2 regions of the Vreelandella hamiltonii genome follow, and region 1 is predicted to be linked to the other one. Evidence: predicted binding sites of a transcription regulator. Region 1 holds the regulator's gene; the other holds the start of a gene.

Region 1 (3,382 bases):
ACACTGCAGCGGTCAAGACGCTCCATGCACAGCATCTGGCCAAGAGTTACAAGCGCCGCCGCGTGGTCAAGGATATCAACCTGGAAATTGCCCAAGGCAGTGTCGTTGGCCTGCTCGGCCCCAACGGCGCAGGCAAGACCACCTCGTTCTACATGATCGTCGGCCTGGTGAAATCCGATGCTGGCAAGGTGGGCATCGACGATCTCGACCTGACCCGGGCGCCGATGCATGAACGCGCGCTGGCGGGTATCGGCTACCTGCCCCAGGAAGCATCGATCTTTCGCAAGCTGTCGGTGGCCGACAACATCATGGCCATTCTGGAAACGCGCCGGGAGCTGGACCGCAGTAGCCGAGAAGCGAAGCTCGAATCCCTGCTGGAAGACTTCCACATCACCCACATTCGCGACAACCTGGGCATGAGCCTGTCGGGCGGCGAGCGGCGACGAGTGGAAATTGCCCGCTCGCTGGCCACCGAGCCCGCTTTCATTCTACTGGACGAACCTTTTGCTGGCGTCGACCCCATTTCCGTGGGCGATATCAAGTCGATCATACGCGCGCTCAAGAAGCGCCATATTGGCGTGCTGATTACCGACCACAACGTGCGTGAAACCCTGGATATCTGCGATATTGCCTATATTGTTGGCGACGGACACATCATAGCCAGTGGAAACCCCCAGGAAATTCTCAATAACCAGAAGGTGCGCGACGTCTACCTGGGCGCCGACTTCCGCCTTTAAATAATGGCCCACGAAGGCATTTTATTTAGTGGCATGCTTATTGCACTTGCACCAAACGGAGAGTCGCTCTAGGGTGGAGCTTTCTGATTAACGAGTGGTTCTCAGATGGTCATGAAAGCTTCTCTTCAACTGCGTATCGGCACACAGCTGACCATGACACCTCAGCTGCAGCAGGCCATTGCGCTGCTTCAGCTATCGACGCTGGACCTTCGTCAAGAAATTCAGCAGGCGCTGGATGGCAACCCCATGCTCGAACAGGAGGATGAGTTTGGCGAACAGGCGGTCAGCGAGCCTCAGGAAGCCGAGTGGGCAGACAGCATTCCCAACGAGCTCTCCGTGGACAGCGACTGGTCCGACACCTACCAGGACATGGGCAGCGCGGGCGGCAGTAGCGAAGGCCCGGACTTCGAGCGCCAGGCGGCCGGTCAGAGCCTTCATGGGCACTTGCTCTGGCAACTGGCCATGACCGACTTCTCTGCGCGTGAGCATGCCATTGCCGAGAGCCTCATCGATGCGCTGGATGCCAACGGCTATCTGACCCAGCCGCTCAACGACATCCGCGAGGGGCTCAAGGCGCAGGGCCACGATGGCCTGAGCCAACGCGAGGTCGAAAACACCTTGCTGCGCCTGCAGCAGTTCGAGCCTACTGGCGTGTTCGCCCGTGACCTGCGCGAGTGCCTGATGCTGCAGCTGGCCGCGCTACCCGAAGACACTCCGCTGTTGATGCCCGCCAAGCGCCTGGTACGCCAGTTTCTCGAAGCGCTGGGCAAGGACGACATGCGCCTGCTGAAACGACGCCTGAGCCTCGATGACGAGCAGTTGGACGATGTCATCCGTTTAATCCGCAGCCTTGACCCTCGCCCCGGAAGCGCCTACGGCGTCACCGACGACAGCTATGTGACGCCGGACCTGGTGGTACGTCACAATCACGAGGGCTGGCATCTGGAGCTCAACCCGGAAGCGCTGCCTCGGCTACGTATCCAACCCGACTACGCCAGCCTGATCAAGCGCGCCGACAAGAGCCAGGACAACCAGTTTTTGAAAGAGCACCTCCAGGAGGCTCGCTGGCTGATCAAGAGCCTGTCGAGCCGCAACGACACGCTGCTGCGCGTGGGGCGCGAGATCATTGCCCGCCAGATAGGCTTCCTCGAGCAGGGTGAAGAGGCCATGAAACCGCTGATTCTGGCCGATATCGCCGAAGCGGTAGAGATGCATGAATCGACTATCTCCCGAGTCACCACCCAGAAATACATTCATACCCCGCGCGGGGTCTTCGAGCTCAAGTACTTCTTCTCCAGCCAGGTCAGCGGCCAGGAGGGCGGCGACAGCCACTCCAGCACGGCCATTCGAGCGCGTATCAAGAAACTGATTCAGGACGAGCCGCCAGGCAAGCCACTCTCCGACAGTCGCCTGGTCACCCTGCTGGAAGAGGGTGGCATTACCGTGGCACGCCGCACCGTCGCCAAGTACCGAGAGTCGATGGGTATACCTTCGTCGAGCGAGCGACGCCGTTTGCGCTAGTTAAACGCTCTTGCCCAACAAACTCGCGGCGAGGGCTTTGCAATGGCCCAAAAAGGGTTACAATCGAAGTACAGTCCGATGGATAAGGAGCACGTCAATGCAAGTAAACATCACTGGTCATCACGTTGAACTGACTGACGCCTTGCGTGACTACGTAAACGAAAAGCTGGAACGCGTTGAGCGTCACTACGACAACATCACGACCGTCCAGGTCACCTTATCTGTCGAAAAGGAGCGCCAGCAAGCGGCTTGCACGCTGCATGCCGCAGGAGCAGACCTGCATGCGGAAGCGCAGGATAATGACATGTACGCGGCCATTGACGCCCTGGCGGACAAAATCGACCGTCAGCTGGTAAAACACAAGGAAAAAGCACAAGCCCGCGCCCAAGGCGCTGGCGTGCGTTAAACCGATGACGTTGGAAACCATACTCCCCCCGGAGCGCGTGCTGTACGACGTGCCCGGGGGCAGCAAAAAAAGGGTGCTGGAGTTTTTCAGCACCTTTATCGCTCAGAACACGCCCAGCCTGGACAGTCAGGAAGTCTTTAGCCGCCTGATTGGCCGTGAACGGCTGGGCAGCACTGGTATCGGCAATGGCGTAGCCATCCCCCATGCACGCAGCCCTCACTGCAGCACGCCCATTGCTGGCTTTCTCAAGCTGGCCGAGCCCGTCGACTTCGACGCCATCGATGGTGACCCGGTCGATCTGGTCTTCGTGCTGTTGGTTCCCGAAGAAGCCGATGACACGCACCTGGCCCTGCTGGGTCAGGTGGCTACGATCATGAACGACGCTGCCACGCGCCAACAGCTGCGCAATGTCAGTAGCCAGCGCGCATTGCTCGAGCTGCTGACCGACAAGATTCGCGAGCAGGCTGCCTAGCGCAGCCATTGCCAGGCAGCAAGGCACACGGCAAGCCCTCTATCCCTTTGATACCCAAGAGAGATGCGCTATGCAGCTGGTGATCATTAGCGGCCGCTCAGGGTCCGGCAAGTCCATCGCCCTACAGGCGTTGGAGGATCTTGGCTATTACGCCATCGACAACCTGCCCGCCATGCTGCTGGGCTCGCTGGTCGATGAATTGCGCGAGCAAGGGGGGCGAACTCACCTGGCGGTCAGCATCGATGC
Region 2 (3,382 bases), on a different contig from region 1:
GACGGCAGTCGACTGTTTGCCGAACGGCTGCGCCACGCGGTGGCCAAAGAGCCGATGTTAGCCGCTGCCGATACGCTACTGAACGTCACGGTGAGCGTCGGGGTTACGCTTCATGATGGCCACCCAGACTACCAACGCTCGATGCAGCGCGCCGACCAAGCGCTGTACCAAGCGAAGCGCAGCGGGCGTGACCGGGTGGTGGTTGCCGCTGCCACTGAGTAATATCGCGGTAAGCGCTAGGTTTTGGCGATGTTACCCACGGAGAACACTATGTTGATGCGCCGTTTTATGCTGTTAACCGCACTGCTGTTCATGAGCACGCCGCTGATGGCGGCTCATCATGGCAGCGACCATTCGGATGCCATGGAGGGCCACTCCTCTATTGAAGTGGCGCAACCCTGGACCCGTGCAACGCCGCCGGGGGCCGGGGCGGGCGGTGGCTTTGTCACTCTCACCAATCACGGCGATGGCGATGACATGCTGCTGGGGGCGACCAGCCCGATCACCGAGCGTGTCGAGATCCATATTATGGAGATGGACGGCGATGTAATGCGCATGGTACCCCTGCCCGGTGGCATCGAGCTACCGGCGGGCGAGAGCGTGACGCTAGCGCCGGGCGGTTTACACTTGATGTTGATGGAACTGGGCTCACCCATCGTGGAGGGTGCGCCCGTCCCTGTGACGCTGGAGTTCCAGCACGCCGAGCCGATGAAGATCGAGCTTCAGGTGCTACCAGTGGGTGCCTCTCCGGAAGGGAGCCACCATGAAGGTAGTCACCCTAAAGGTGCCCATGATCATGGGCACGCGACGCACTAAGTCGGCCTACCGCCCTGTTAGCCTTGGCGAGCGGGGCGACGCTTCCACCACATCACGCCTGCGGCCACGCACATCACGATGATGGCGATGCATACCGCCAGCAGGAAGAGCTGATTGATAAGCCCAAACTCCTGCCCCAAGTGAACGTTAATCCCAAATTCCAGCCAGCGGCCTAGCGGGCCATAGTCGGCGTAGCTCATATCGAGCAGCGGCTCACCACGCCGCCCCTGCCGTTTCACGGCCACCAGAGATAAATGCCGGTGGCACTAACAAAATCGACCAGCCCGCGGCAATCTCAATCAGCTTGCGCGGGGTTTGCCCGAAAAACTTGAAGCTATGCAGGTAGCGAACGGTCCTCATCACCGTTCCCCGGCCATCCAGATAACCAAGCACCTCAGCCGTATAGGGATTGACGTACACCGCCAGCCGTTCGCCGGTTAGGTGCAATGTGATGGCTATATGCACATATTTGGTGCACTGCAGGGCTGAGCAAGAGGGTTGAGGCTCAAAAAAAGGTCTTTATGACGGTAAAAAAGCGCTTTTCACCATTTTGGCGCATTCTTTGCATTTATAAGGCAATGATTTATCCACAAGGAAGCGACAGCGCCCATGATATTGAGCGAACTCGCCCTACCCGCTGCTGGTTCCGGCCACCGCTTTGACGCCGAGCGCCGCTGGGCCGCCTCGCTGGCCCTGCGCTTTGCCAACCGCGATGGCGTGACCCGATTAATGCAGGCGCGCCACCAAGGGCCGCTACGGGTGCAGCGCCCCTTCTACCCGGAAGGCAGCCAGGAAGCGTGCCACGTTTACGTGTTGCACCCGCCCGGCGGGCTGGTGAGCGGTGATGCGCTGACCATCCGTGCTCATATCGAGCGCGAAGCCCATGCGCTGCTCACCACCCCTGCTGCCAATAAGCTCTACAAAGCCGACAGCCAAGGCGTGGCCTGGACACAGCACACCGAGCTGACGGTAGAAGAGGGCGGCACCTTAGAGTGGCTGCCCCAGGAAACCATCGCGTTTAACGGCTCTAAAGGCAGCCAGCACACTCATATCGCGCTGCAGGGCAGTGCCCGCTGCCTGGGCTGGGAAGTGATGGCGCTTGGCCGCCCGGCCAGCGATTTACCCTATGTTTCCGGGCAGATCGAGCAGCACTTCCGCCTGACTCTGGACGGCAAGCCGCTATGGCTGGAGCGCCAGCCACTGGACCCCGCACACCCGCGCTTCGTGGGCCGCTGGGGGCAGGGCGGCGCGACGGTGCAGGCCACGCTGTGGGCCGTGGGGCTCGATGATGCCCCGGCGGCCATCGAAGTACTGCGCGAGGCGCTGCCGGATAACCCCCGCTGGGCAGTGACGGAGCGCCATGGCGTACTGCTGATGCGCTATTTAGGTGCATCCCGAAACGAAGCCTGGGCCCTGTGTGAACACGCCTGGCAGCTACTACGCCCGCGCTGGATCGAACGCGAAGCGCATACGCCGCGCATTTGGCTAACCTGATTGGCAACACGCTGATAACGCTGGAGACACTCCATGGAACTGACCCCACGAGACAAAGACAAGCTGATGCTGTTTACCGCCGCCCAGCTTGCCGAGCGCCGCAAAGCGCGTGGTTTAAAACTGAACTACCCCGAAGCGGTAGCGCTGATCAGCTTTGAGATTATGGAAGGCGCGCGAGATGGCCGCAGCGTGGCGGATTTAATGAGCTACGGCCGCGAAATCCTCACCCGAGACGACGTGATGGAAGGCGTGGCGGAGATGGTCGATGAAGTACAGGTGGAAGCCACCTTCCCCGATGGCACCAAGTTGGTCACCGTCCACACCCCTATCAACTAACCGTCCACCGCTAGGAGAGCGCCATGATTCCAGGACAGTATCAGTTACAAGAGGGTGATATCGAGCTGTGCGCGGGTCGAGAACGAATCACCGTCGAGGTGGCCAACACCGGCGACCGCCCCATTCAGCTAGGCTCCCACTACCACTTTGCCGAAGCCAACCCCGCGCTGGTGTTTGACCGCGATAAAACCCGTGGCTACCGGCTGGACGTCGCCGCAGGCACCGCCATCCGCTTCGAACCCGGCCAAACCCGCGCAGTCACGCTGATTCCGTTTGTCGGCAAGCGGGAAATCTACGGCTTCCGTGGTGATGTGATGGGGCCGCTGGATCGTCCTCTGAAAAGCTAATGGCGTCAGGCGATTAGGCACCGGCAGGCCATCGCTCATGGGACTGTCTGCGGCATGGATGCCGCAGCCAAGCGTACAGGGACGTATTCACAGCGTGTCCCATGAGTGATGGCCTCTCCAGTGCCAAGCTTCATCTTCTAGGAGAGGCAACACATGAAATCGGTAAACAAAATCAGTCGGCGCGCCTACGCCGATATGTACGGCCCCACGGTAGGCGACCGCGTGCGCTTGGGCGACACCGAGCTATGGATTCAAGTCGAAAAAGACGCCACCCACTACGGTGAAGAAGTGAAGTTCGGCGGCGGCAAGGTGATCCGCGATGGCATGGGCCAAAGCCAGCGCCAGGATGCCTCGGTGATGGACACCGTGATCACTAACGCGCTGATTCT

The links. Region 1 encodes sigma-54, which starts transcription at its own class of promoters, with help from an activator protein. Its sites were predicted from a motif close to TGGCACNNNNNTTGCTNT; they were not measured.
Region 2: a site for sigma-54 is predicted at 1,368-1,385, ahead of IE061_RS07115 (urease accessory protein UreD). Genes of this name have one in related genera too.

The regions. Positions count from the first base shown of each region.
Region 1 covers NZ_BMXO01000003.1:176,927-180,308, reverse strand. Annotated here, with positions in the region: gene lptB (LPS export ABC transporter ATP-binding protein) at 1-737, shown strand, start outside; gene IE061_RS05340 (RNA polymerase factor sigma-54) at 843-2,258, shown strand; gene hpf (ribosome hibernation-promoting factor, HPF/YfiA family) at 2,356-2,664, shown strand; gene ptsN (PTS IIA-like nitrogen regulatory protein PtsN) at 2,669-3,136, shown strand; gene rapZ (RNase adapter RapZ) at 3,207-3,382, shown strand, end outside.
Region 2 covers NZ_BMXO01000005.1:72,341-75,722, reverse strand. Annotated here, with positions in the region: gene IE061_RS07130 (diguanylate cyclase) at 1-222, shown strand, start outside; gene IE061_RS07125 (copper chaperone PCu(A)C) at 271-816, shown strand; gene IE061_RS18035 (PepSY domain-containing protein) at 834-1,016, opposite strand; gene IE061_RS18030 (PepSY domain-containing protein) at 1,030-1,281, opposite strand; gene IE061_RS07115 (urease accessory protein UreD) at 1,426-2,310, shown strand; gene ureA (urease subunit gamma) at 2,344-2,646, shown strand; gene IE061_RS07105 (urease subunit beta) at 2,670-2,993, shown strand; gene ureC (urease subunit alpha) at 3,147-3,382, shown strand, end outside.